One region of the Paenibacillus ihbetae genome, then DNA from elsewhere that is predicted to be linked to it. Evidence: riboswitches for the same ligand, from Rfam matches in the RefSeq annotation. Region 1 holds a riboswitch; each other region holds the start of a gene.
What was found. Region 1 has a riboswitch for cyclic di-AMP ahead of BBD41_RS14225 (resuscitation-promoting factor). Riboswitches for the same ligand answer to the same signal wherever they lie in the genome.
Positions count from the first base shown of each region.

Region 2: linked by a shared signal. The riboswitch ahead of BBD41_RS17910 (adenine nucleotide alpha hydrolase family protein) and the one ahead of BBD41_RS14225 (resuscitation-promoting factor) in region 1 are both predicted to bind cyclic di-AMP.
Region 3: linked by a shared signal. The riboswitch ahead of BBD41_RS26270 (C40 family peptidase) and the one ahead of BBD41_RS14225 (resuscitation-promoting factor) in region 1 are both predicted to bind cyclic di-AMP.

Region 1 covers NZ_CP016809.1:3,182,113-3,186,361, reverse strand. The annotation lists gene BBD41_RS14235 (HD domain-containing protein) at 1-434, shown strand, start outside; gene BBD41_RS14230 (TatD family hydrolase) at 595-1,362, shown strand; cyclic di-AMP (ydaO/yuaA leader) riboswitch at 1,575-1,788, shown strand; gene BBD41_RS14225 (resuscitation-promoting factor) at 2,065-3,255, shown strand; gene rnmV (ribonuclease M5) at 3,483-4,031, shown strand; gene rsmA (16S rRNA (adenine(1518)-N(6)/adenine(1519)-N(6))-dimethyltransferase RsmA) at 4,033-4,249, shown strand, end outside.
Region 2 covers NZ_CP016809.1:4,039,614-4,043,862, forward strand. The annotation lists gene BBD41_RS17905 (TrkH family potassium uptake protein) at 1-1,163, opposite strand, end outside; gene BBD41_RS17910 (adenine nucleotide alpha hydrolase family protein) at 1,153-1,842, opposite strand; cyclic di-AMP (ydaO/yuaA leader) riboswitch at 1,974-2,126, opposite strand; gene BBD41_RS17915 (cation:proton antiporter) at 2,299-3,531, opposite strand; gene BBD41_RS17920 (DUF421 domain-containing protein) at 3,727-4,249, shown strand, end outside.
Region 3 covers NZ_CP016809.1:5,841,048-5,845,296, reverse strand. The annotation lists gene BBD41_RS26275 (stalk domain-containing protein) at 1-1,252, shown strand, start outside; gene BBD41_RS26270 (C40 family peptidase) at 1,595-2,071, opposite strand; cyclic di-AMP (ydaO/yuaA leader) riboswitch at 2,075-2,208, opposite strand; gene BBD41_RS26265 (pectinesterase family protein) at 2,462-4,249, opposite strand, start outside.

The DNA.
Region 1 (4,249 bases):
CGCTCATTCAGACGGCATTCCTGCAATGGACGTCCGAGAGCGATCCGCTCCTTAGCGAAATATGCGGCCGATTTATCCATCGGAAGCTCTATAAATATATAGAAATCGACACCGGCAATCCGGAGACAATCGACGCCGTCCGCCAGGCATTTCGGGATGCGGGTCTTGATCCCGCATATGATCTGGAGATTGATTTTCCGACCGATCTTCCTTATGATAAGTTTCATTCGGGCATGCCGCTGAACGAGAAGCAAATTCTGCTGTTGGACCGGCATGACCAGCTTCGGGAAATCTCCGAGGTGTCCGATATCGTGCGCTCCATTAGCGGGATCCATAAGGGCCGGAATTATCTGTATTACCCGGAGGAGAGAGTGGAGCCGCTGCTTGACCGGATGCCGGCCGAAATTGCTGATTTATTCCGCCGTCAGGGATGAGTCCCCTTATTTTAGGGTACTTGGATCAGGATAAAGATAAATCCGTCTTAAGGTTGCCGCCATCAGAGCAATGATATTGGACAACCATCGAACGGAATGCTAAAGGTTTTGTGCAGGAAAGATACGATCAAGGATCGACAAGAAAGGAGAGGGAGAGAACATGCTGTTCGACACGCATACCCATCTGGATGCTCCCCAATTCGACGAGGACCGGGAGGAGACGATTGCCCGGGCGCTTGAAGCCGGCGTCAGCCGGATGATCAATATCGGTTTTAATCGCGAAACGATTCCGACCACGATGAAGCTGGCGGAGACGTATGATTTTATATATGCGGCGGTAGGCTGGCATCCCGTGGATGCGATCACGATGGAGGAGGGCGACCTGGAATGGATCGCTTCGCTCTGCAGCCATGAGAAAGTTGTTGCGATCGGGGAGATCGGCCTCGATTATCACTGGGATACATCCCCGAAGGAGGTGCAGCACCGGGTGCTGCGCAGCCAAATCGGTCTGGCCCGGGAGCTCCGAATGCCGATTGTGATTCATAATCGCGATGCGCATGAGGATATCGTGAAGATTTTGAAGGAAGAGAAGGCTCATGAGGTTGGCGGCGTGATGCATTCGTTCTCGGGCAGCTGGGAAACGGCTAAGCTGTGCCTGGATATGGGCTTTCATATTTCGTTCGGCGGACCGATCACGTTCAAAAATGCCAAGCAGCCGAAGGAGGTTCTGGCCAAGGTTCCGCTAGATCGCCTTCTCATTGAAACGGACTCGCCTTACCTGACTCCGCACCCCTTCCGAGGGAAGCGAAACGAGTCCGCTTATGTGAAATTGGTGGCCGAGACGGCAGCCGAAATTCGGGGCATGTCCTTCGATGAACTGGTCCAAATTACCACGAGAAACGCGCTGGAACGATTTGGTATTTCGTGAAAACGAGAGCAAAAGCGATGAAAAAGTGAGGAATTGCGATTAATTAAAGTTTTTTAACCTGAAAAGACGATTGTTTTACAATTTTTTAACCTTTTACATCAAAAAATGTGCTTGATTGTTCCTTTACAACCTGCATGGAAACAGGATATCATCTTTTCAGTGATAAGAAGCTGCAAGTTTGCAAAGCTGTAAACTTCAGCGATCATATTTCATGAACCGTCTCGCTTAATCTCCGAAGTCTGGGGAACGGGGGAACCGATACTGCCGTGCATCGTAAACTGTCGTGCATGAGCCGTATATGATTTCTTTATCGGGTCTTTGGGGTGAATGTGAAGGTCCTCGCCATGAGCGGGCGACCGGAGCTAGGGCGTCTCTCTTACGTCCGAACCCGACAGCTAACTCCGTAAGCGAAGTAAGAGGGGAATTCTCGTGCATACCATTTCCATGATTTCAATCATCAGGAAGCCACGTTAGAGCCTCTAGTACTCTTTCACGCTGGCTTCTTTTATTTTTGAATATTGGAGTAGGTTTCGTCATACTGTTGGTAAACAGGAGGTGATTCCTAGTGGTGAACGGGAAGACGGGGATTGACGCAGGGCGTTAGATAGATAGCAGCACGCCTTGCGAGAATAACTGCTATAGTCACGTCAAATGCATTCATGCGTTACCTAAGACGGCGGGACTATGAAGGAGGATGGAATAGTGGGCATTTTTCAACCTGAAGAAACCCATGAATCACAATCATCCAGCATGTCTTACGCATTGCGATGGAAGCATGAGAATTTGCGTCAATTGATGATGCTCGGCGCCATGGGGGCTGTTACGGTATCACTACTCGTATCGCTGGTTATCCATGATCAATCGGGCAAGCAAGTTCAAATTGTGGTCGATGGCCGCGTAACCACGGTAGAAACCAGAGGATCGTTGCTTCAGGAATTGCTGGATGAGCAAGCGATCACACTGAATCCGCAGGATCAGGTCTCGATGCCTTTAAACGGGACGATCCAGGATGGGGACCGGATTATCATTGACCGTGCAATCCCAGTTAAAGTAACAGTAGGGGGCACCACCAAAACCATTTTCACGACCCAGGACACGGTCGATAGTGTACTCAAAGAAGCTGGCATTACGATCAAGGGTGAAGATATAGTAAAGCCGTCACAGGACACGAAGCTTACCAGCGATATGAACATTCAAGTCGTTCGGGTTACGAAGCAGACCGTAGCGGAGAAGGAGAACCGCGAGTTCCGCGTCATCAAGACCGCGGATCCGTCGCTGGAGCGCGGCGATAACCGTGTCATTCAGCGTGGTGAGCCGGGCGTTCTCGTACATCACTACGAGAAGGTGTACCATAACGGCAAGCTGGTATCCAAGACAAAGGTCTCGCAAGAGGTTGAGCGTAAGACGAAGGACAAAATTATCGCCGTAGGTACGAAGAAGGTTGAGAAACCTGTTGTGCTTCAGGCGGCAGCGACTCCGAATGTGAAATCTGCCCCGGCGAAGCTTACGGGCACAAGAAAGGTGTCCACCGCCAAAGCGACGGAGAATAATGTCATCTCCAGAGCGGGTGTTGATTTCAAATACCAGAAAGTGCTGAACAATGTTTCGATGACTGCATATTCCGCCGAGCAGGAGGGAATCGGAACCCGTACGGCTTCCGGAACACGGGTAACCGAGGGTCGTACGATCGCGGTTGATCCGAGCGTCATTCCGATTGGCTGGTGGGTGTATATCGAAGGCATCGGCTTCCGCCGCGCAGAGGATACCGGCGGAGCGATTAAGGGACATAAAATTGATGTGTATTACGATTCGCTGAAAGCGGCCATGAACTTTGGCCGGAAATCGGGCCGCACCGTTTATGTGATCGGTCCCGTAAAGCCTGATGTGAACTAATGAATCCCATTTTCTAATGACATTGCCATTCTAATGCTAACGAATTTAGCTTATAATAGATCATAATGAAGAAGAGGAGAAACTCCTCTTCTTTTGTTTTGCGGCGTTTCGGTCATTTTGAGCCTACCGCCGCATGGATAAGGCTGGGCCGGTTCATTGAGAACGGTTGGACTGGCTGTATGTATGTATGTATGTATGTGTCCTTTTGGGAAGGAAGAGAGAACGTTATGATCCGTGAAGTGATTGTGGTTGAAGGCAGGGACGATACGGTAGCGATCAAGCGTGCGGTGGATGCCGACACGATCGAGACCGGCGGCTCTGCTATTAATAAGCATACGCTGCGCCGTATTGCCCTCGCAAAGGAGCGCAGGGGGGTAATCATCCTGACAGACCCCGATCATGCAGGGGAGCGGATACGCAAAATCATCGACCGTCATGTCCCCGGCTGCAAGCACGCCTTCATTCCGGAGGCGGATGCGACGCGCAAGGGCGATATCGGAGTCGAGAATGCATCGCCGGAGGCCATACGGCATGCCCTGGACCGCGTCCACACCTCGTTTGAGGGGGCGGAGAGCCAGATCAGCCTGGAGGATCTGATCGATGCGGGGCTGACGGCTCATCCGGACGCTGCAGCCCGGAGAATGTTCATGGGGAATGTACTGGGTATCGGGTATTGCAACTCCAAGCAGTTCCATAAACGTTTGGCGATGTTTCAAATATCGCGTGAAGAGTTTCTGGCGGCGTTAGCGCAGCTGGAAGAGGGAGGCCAAAGCTGAGATGAACCGGATGGAAGATATATCGACACCTAGACGTACGAAGGAGATCATTGCCCGCCATGGCTTCTCCTTTAAGAAGAGCCTGGGGCAGAATTTTCTGATCGACCAGAATATTTTGGGCAAGATTGTGGAGGCCGCAGGGCTTGATCAAGAGAAAGGGGCGCTTGAGATTGGACCCGGCATCGGGGCGCTGACGGAGAAGCTTGCGCAAATGGCAG
Region 2 (4,249 bases), 860 kb from region 1:
ATTCCTTCGGATACCGTGAGCAGGAGGGCAACCACAAGTACGGCTACCAACGAACTCATGACCACTGCTAGTGCCCGCAAAACCGTTTCAATCGCAATTTTGCGCTGGAAGGCATGGACCTGACCACCGCCACGGAAGGTTTGGATGGTTGCCAGTATGAGTACCACAAGCGTGTTGATCTTGATGCCTCCTCCCGTTCCGCCTGAGGCTGCTCCGATAAACATCAGAATGATGATAATAAACTGGGAAGCCGCCAGCATGCTGCTGATGTCAATTGTGTTAAACCCGGAGCTTCTTGGAGTCATGCCCTGGAAGAATGCTGCGAGCACCCGCTCGCCTCCGTTCAAATTCCCGAACGTAGCCGGATTCCAGCTTTCCAGTATGAGAATGGCTGCAAACCCGAACACGAACAGGATACCCGTTCCAAGAATGACAATCTTGGAGTGAAGGGACAGCTTCCTCCAGGAGCGCTTGCGGAAGAGATCGACGACGACTATGTACCCGAGTCCGCCAATAACAAAGAGCATAACAATCGTTATGTTGACGACAGGATCGCCGACGAAGGAGGAGAGGCTGTCTGACCACAGGGCAAAACCGGCGTTGTTAAAGGCAGAGACGGAATGAAAAAGCCCATAATAGAGCGCTTGTCCCCAGCCGAGCTCATGCCACCGAATGGCAAGGAGAATTGTTCCGAGCGTTTCAAAAGCAAATGAGATCAGCACCATATACAGGGATAGTTTGACCAGTCCCTGTGCCGATGTGGAGTGGGTCGTTTGCTGGATCAAGAGGCGCTGCTTTAACCCGATTCTTTTCCCCAAGACGATGGCTACCATGACACCAAAGGTCATAAAGCCCAATCCCCCGACTTGAATCAGAATCATAATGATGACTTGACCTAAAGTCGAATAGACGCTCCCAGTATCCACGACAACTAGGCCATTCACGCAGATTGCGGATGTGGCTGTAAATAATGCATTCAGCAACCCTACGGATGTACCGCTAGTAGAAGACTGAGGAAGCGCAAGGAGCAAGGTGCCGATTAAGATTAAGATGGTAAATACGATCAGGATGAGCTGAGGGGGGCTCATATTGTTTTTTTGCTTGTTGATGAACATTTCGAATCTGCTGGGGATGGATTGATGGTTCGTTGGGTTACTGCCCATAATCCTTCTCCAGGCCAAGGGGGGGCGATGCTTGACTTAAGAAAAACGAAGCGTCTACGACTTTCCCCTGACTTATCTTTAAATAGTTAAATCCCCGATCCGTTTTTATACGTAACAAGCCGGTTTCGAAATCCGTGTTCAGTTCCTTGAAGAACAGCCCCTCAGCGACAACTTCCCCGTCGTCTTCACCTTTACGGATCAGATATTGGCCATTTTTGCTGACAACCGTAACCGGAATTCCACGCTCGTGAGTCTCCACGATGTGTTGATCCATTCGCTGTACAGCAACGATGTGCAAATCCGTCTCGCCGATTCGATTAAGCAGCTCATTGACGAATGAACCCTGTGTAATTTCCTGCCACCGTGTTTGGCCGGATTGTCCGATGATCAGCTGCGTTATCTGATACTGCTTGGAGGTTTCGGCGATAATATCCGAAGCTTTTTGACGGTTATGATTAGGCTTGGTGATAAACGTAGCGCCATATTCGTCACAGATCGTTTGCCAAAGGGCCATAAACTTCTCTTGTTCGAGATCGAGTTCATCCGCAGCCATGGGGATGACGCTCATAACATAGAGGGGACATTGCAGAAGTCTGGCAAGCTCGCCGCCTCTCCGAATCAGTCGTTCGCCGTTTGGACCATAATAAACACACACCATAATTTTCTCGTGATGTATCATGAATGCATCTGCTCCTTTCTAATCAAGCGGCTTGAGTCTTCCGGACCCAAGGAAAAAAGCCCGGTAGCAGAGACAATCTGCTTCCAGGCTTTGGACTGTGTTCCGAATAAACAAGTCAAAGTTGCACGGGCGTTATCTCTCGAGACGCTGACGAGGTTAGCTGTCGGATTCGGGTCTGAGAGTCCCCGTTCTTTCCGCCTTGGAAAGAATTCACCCCTGAAGCCGTTAGCGGCTTCTCTGGTTCCCCCGCTCCCCAAGTGGTGGGGATTAAGCGATCAATAATATAAGATTATCGAAGTATATACTAAGCTAGGTAAATCTAAATGTAAACCTTGATCCCGAAGTCTCATGTGACGTTATTGAAACGATGCAGCTTAATCTATACTTAGGTATTTACGCGATTTCCCTCGCGAGGTTTCGGACTTTTCAATAATTATTCGATCTTGCTCTAATTAGTTATTCGGTCTCCTTGACGGGATTCGACAGCTTAAGCTTGCTAACCAACGGTTTTATCGTCAGCCCCTGTGCAAGAAGCGAAAACAGGACGACGCTGAATGTAAGGACGAGGATATCGTCGCGCCCTTTGAAGGAGGCGGGCAGGCTTAGCGCAAGTGCAATCGATAAGCTCCCTTTTAAGCCGCCCCAATTCAGGAGAGCTTTCCAGGATGACGGAAAATTCCGCAGGAAGCTCAAGCTGGTATAAACAGCGACCGTTCTTCCAATCAGCACGATAAGGATGGAGGTGATAATCAGCGCCCATTTATCCGTGAAATCAATATGCTTGATTTCAAGGCCGATCATAAGGAATATCAATGAATTGGCAACCAGGGTAATGACATCCCAGAACGAGTTGATATTCATCTTCGTGGTTTCGGACATTCCGATCCGGCTGCCGTAGCTGCCGAAGATCAAGCCGCTTACGACGACGGCGATAACACCCGAGACATGAAAGTGCTCGGCAATAAAGTAGCTTCCGAAAAACAGCAGCATCGAAAAGGCAATCTCCAGCGGATAATCGTCATAAAAACGAATGAGCTGCGAGAACAGAAAGCCGAGGATGGCTCCAATCGCAATCCCGCCCAAGCTAAATTGAAGAAAGAGCCAAATGCCGCTGCCTATGCCTGCCCAGCCCATCTCTATATATGAAAGCAAGTATACCGATGAAATTTGAAATAACACGACGGCGATGCCGTCATTAAAAAGCGATTCCCCTTCGATAATGGTCACCATTTTCTTGGAAACGCCAAGGGATTTGAAGATGGAGATCACGCTAATCGGGTCCGTTGCGCTCATAAGCGCTGCAAAGGTAAAAGCAACAGGTAAAGGCAGTCCCATGATGCCATACATCGCCAGAGCGATAATAAGGAAAGACAAGAAGGTGCCGCCGATCGCCAGGGCAGCCACTGGCTTGCTCTGTTCCCGTAAGTGTGAGAAAGGAAGCTTTAATGTGGCGTCTCCAAGAAGGATAGGCAGAAACAAGGAGATGATGATCGCCTGGAATACATTTGATTGCGTAATAAAGGTTTCGGCTTCGTCCAGCACGGGAATATGCAGCAATCCAAGCAGCAAACCTACTACGACGAGTGCAATCGAATAGGGTTGGTTTACTTTTTTGGCAAATGCGATAACCCCCATCGATATCGCAAGTAAAATTAACAATTGAACGAAGACCTCATTGAAATGATGCATAGAACACCCCTCGCCTCAGGATATTTGTTCCAGTAATTGATTGTACCCGAATCCGGACGATTCGCCAAACCAAAATAATGGGGAGACCGGTCCTTAGCTAGATATTATCCATCGAAATGAGGAAGGGAATGCATAAGATGTTTATTCGTTGTTCAAAACATAGGGGAACCATTGATCGATTGAGGAGATGAGCGTATGAATGAGCTATGGAATGATCTGTGGAATGAGGTATGGAAGTCCCTTGCTTTAATTATTTTTGGAATGCTGGTGCTCCGCATCTCCGGCCGAAAATCAATCTCTCAAATGACCGTACCCACAACCATTACGATGATTTCGATCGGAACGATTATTGTTCAACCGATCGCTGATGAAAACTTAGTTCTGACCCTTACAGCGGCTCTGGTCTTTATTCTGGTTCTCATCCTTGTCGAATTTATGCAAGTGCGTTGGAGCCGGTTTGAGAAGTGGATAAAGGGACCAGCCGTTATCGTTATAGAGAATGGGCAGCTTCAATTGCAGAATATGAAAAAGCTGAGGTTAACCGTAGATGCGCTTGAGATGAAATTGCGGCAGCAGGGGATATCCAAACGAAATGATGTGAAAACGGCTACGATCGAGCCCAACGGGCTGCTTGGTTATGAACTGCAGGACTCCGCAAAGCCGGTAACGCTGTCCCAGCTGGAAGATCTGCTCTCTCAATATTTTAACGGAGCGGGAA
Region 3 (4,249 bases), 2.7 Mb from region 1:
GCTGGCCGCCGCCTCCCTGCTCTCTTTGTCGCTGCTCGGAACCGGGGCTGATCATCATCCAGCCCATGCGGCACCATCCATTTACGTTCTGTTGGATGATGTTCCGCTTGCGTTCGATGCGGCTCCGCGAATTGAGAAAGGCGTAACGTACGTACCTTTCCGGGCCGTGGGCGAGGCACTGGGCATCGATATCAAATGGAACAGCAAGACTCAAACCGTGCAGGCGGTAAAGAACGGCACCGATAACACAACCGAGGTTCAGCTCAGAGTCGGCAGCACCACCGCCGTGGTGAATAAGAAGAACGTCAAGCTGCCTGCAGCGCCCATCATGCGCGAGGGACGCGTGCTGATTCCGCTCAGCTCGTTCAGCAGCCAATTCGGGGCTTCCGTAAAGTGGAATCAGGCAACGCGCACCGTATCGCTCAAATCACCGAAAAGCAAAATGCATCTGCGGGCCTTCTATGCCATTGAATCCTTCAAAGAGCGGGATATTATTCAATGGATGAATTCCGTCGCCTTTGGCTGGAGCCGAATTGACCGTAACGGCGAATTCACCCTTCAAGGGGTTGAATACCGCATGCCGGAAGCCGCCGGAGACATCACGCCCCAGTCACTTGTAGCCGATGCGGAAGAACAGGGCATTAAGCCCTATCTGATGGTATATGCACTGGACGGTAACGGCGAGCTGACAAAAATGATGAGCGACGCCTTGCTGCGGATGAAATCGATCGACGGGATTACCGCCGCCGTTGCGGACAATGGGTTCGGCGGAGTCGTGCTTGATTTCGAAGGATTGGGCTTCAAGCTGGATGCCGCCTCCCAGCAGAAGCTGCTGAACCAATACGTGAAGGACCTTAGAGCTGCCTTGCCGAAAGGGGCTGCCCTGTCCTTGGCCGTACCTCCGTTAAACAGCGCCTATAAAGGGTATGATTACAAAACGCTTGCATCGATTGCCGACGATCTGATTATCATGGCATACCAGTATCACCCGGTTGGCAACAAAGACCGAAAGCCGGAACCGAACACGCAAGTGCAGCAGGCCATTCAGCTTGCTTTGGATGCCGGGGCACCCAAGGACAAGCTGCTGCTTGGTATCAGCCTGGGCAGCGAAACGGAGAACTCCATCGACGACAAGCTTGGTCTGGCCAAGCGCTATCAGCTGAAAGGTGCGGCATTGTGGCGGCTCGGTATATTCAGAGTCTACGGTGATGATATCGAAGGCGCCATGAACAAAGCGGTGATCAAAGAGTGATCCGTAATAAAGGTTGAAGCGTGGATGAGTCCATCCTTCCTCTCTTCACCATACAGGCTGCCGGTCGCTATGGACCTGCAGCCTGTTCAGCTTGTTCAATGCTTCCGTGATAACCGAGCATCTCTGACAGCCAATGAAACGACACAGGCTATGAATTAGCCGATGCCACTCTTCCGCATGACCGGCACAAAAAAAATGACCTCCGTTGTAAACAGAGGTCATCATCAAGACTTATGTATGTATTCGGTGCAATCAATAAAAATCGACCATAGGATTCCTTTACTAGGACTTTCAAGACTTGCATCGTGCAGAGAGTCGGATCATGATCAAGGATTAGCTGGTCTAGCTAACGCTTCCTACCAGCTTCGCATATTCCTCTTGGCCTAGCACCCGACGTGCGGTAACATAACGAGGCTTATAGTAAGAATCGCTAAGCTTGCTGATTCGAACACCCTTGCTGCTTGAAGCATGTGCGAACTGCCCGTCTCCAATATAAACGCCAGCATGTGAAATTCCCTTGCCGTTCGTGTTGAAGAATACCAGATCACCGACACGCAGCTCTTCCTGGTCTACATGCACGCCTACTTGGGCTTGTCCTTGGGAAGTGCGCGGAAGGTCAAGATCAAAATTACGGAACATATACAGAATAAATCCGGAGCAATCAAATCCGCTTGTGGTTGTTCCGCCCCACTTGTACGGTGTTCCTACTAACTGCTTCACTTGCTGCTGAAAGTTAGGCTGCTGATCGGCAAACGCTGTCACGGCACCGGAAGAAAAAATGATTGCGGATCCTAGCAAAGAAATGACCAATTTCTTCAAAATATATTCTCTCCTTCGATGCCTACGGAGTTAGCTAAGGGTTCGGCTGAAGGTCACCTATATTCCCTCTACTACAAGAATAATTCACCCAGGACGGTTCCCCCGTTTTCTTTAGCGAAATTCGGCAAAATTCATTAACATTTTGTAACCCTTTCTTAATATAGTATACAAGCTAGCAAACTGTCAATAATATCCGATAAATCTATCGTTTTTTAGATATCGCCGTCGAATCGAAAGAGTTTCAACAGTGTTTTTACTATATGAAAGGTCACATAGTCATGACATTTATGTTAAAATTGTTTCCGTTTTCTCGTGCGGCGAAATTCTTCATATAAGAAGCCGGCAGCTAAGGCGCCGGCTTCTGTACTAGCAAATGCAAGCTGTATGAAATCACATGTGGTTTATCGACTCGGCATGCCGCAGCAGGACGTCTGCCGCCATTTCTGACAGATGCTTGCCTCGCTGCGCCCCGACTTCATTCTCAAAGCTGCCCAGATTCCCCTTCTCCAGCTTCTTCGTCAAACTGTTCGCGATCCCTGCGTTCCGGATATCCCCGCTGCTCAGGAACCGCTCGATCAGGGCGATCATATCGCCGGGGCTCGTCACCGTCTGAAATTCAATCTCGGCTGCTGCCGTATTGCCCGCTAGATCTGCTCCTTCCACGGTCAAGACATGATCACCGAGCGGAAGCTGATACAGCGGGATAGCTTCACCGGGTGGGACGGGTTGGCCGTCCAGCTTAATGACCGTCCGGCTTCCATCAATGCCGGAAACGGAGTCGGTCATATGGATGACCGGCGTCCAATCGCTGGAGACATTCCATCCTCCCTCTTTTGCCGGTGGCTCTACCCGAATGTCCGGCGGGGACAGATCAATGGCCAATGGAACGGATTGGATGCTTTCTTCAAGACCTGCAGCGTTGACAGAGCGGTAATATAGCGCAGCCGATGCCGCTTCCTGGTCCAGAACGATCGGCCCCGAGTAGTGAGTCCAGGTAACGCCGTCAAAGCTGTAGACGGTTTCGGTAACGGTCGAACCGTCGTCTTGCACGCTCAATTCAACGGTAACTGGCACCGTGTACCAGCCGTTCAGGCCGTTAGGTTGTTCCGGCGTTAATTTGGAAGCCGTGTGCGGCGGCGTATCGTCATCTTCCCCGTAAGGCTCGGGAAGAACCGGCATCATGGTCGGATCCCAGCCATCCGATCCTTTCATCATCATGGGAACCGTGTACAGATTGGCTTCGTCCGGCGTGAGCTGCTTCGACCAATTCGCGCGGGCCTCGGCTGCCGCGCCAGGTCCGGTATTGTTATATTCGTAGTATTTGGCGGTTTTCTCGTTATCCGGCCTTCCCCAGTTATGCCAGCCTTTATCGTGCACGATTCCTTCCATTTCCGAGTTCATGAACAGCACATGGGCAAACGGTCGCCATGGACGCCCAAGATAAACATCGAAGATTCCGCCCGCTCCCGTAATTTTGCTGTTGATGAACAAATATCCGTAAGATTGATTTTCCGGGGTGCTGGCGGCTGTAATATATCCCCCTGAACGGACATTGTGAATGACGCTCTGGTCAAACACGCCGATTCCTGGTCCGTAAATAAAATCAACCGCTCCTTCAATATAGCTGTTCTTCACGTACACCCGTTTCCCGGCATTGTTCACAAAGAACGTGTCCTGATATCCGAGCATTCGTACATTGTTGAAATAGGCCCGATCGCCCCGCAGATCGATTGCCGCCGCCGGGCCTTGGGCACCCGCTCCATTCGCAAACGTGATGTTCTCGGCGGTAAAATCATCGGATTCGATTGCAGTGGCACGCTCATTGAATCCGGTGCCCGTTATCCCGGTATAGGTGATGACCGTCTCTTCCTTGCTCTCGCCGATCAAGCTCACGGCATGCTTCGTTTTGGGAACGGTAACCTGCTCCTCATAGATCCCGTTACGGATATAGATTATCGCTCGGTCCGTATTGCCATCCGGGATGGAGTCTATCGCGGCTTGAACGCTCGTAAACATACCTGTACCGTCCTTGGCCACGATGATGATCGAAGCAGGCGTTGCGCCTTGAGGATAGCTTCCGACTCCCGGTCCGTTCCCGTTTACCGACCTGACCGAATAATAATAGGTTTTACCTGTAACGACATCCGTATCGATCAAACCGGGCTGCCGCAAATCAGA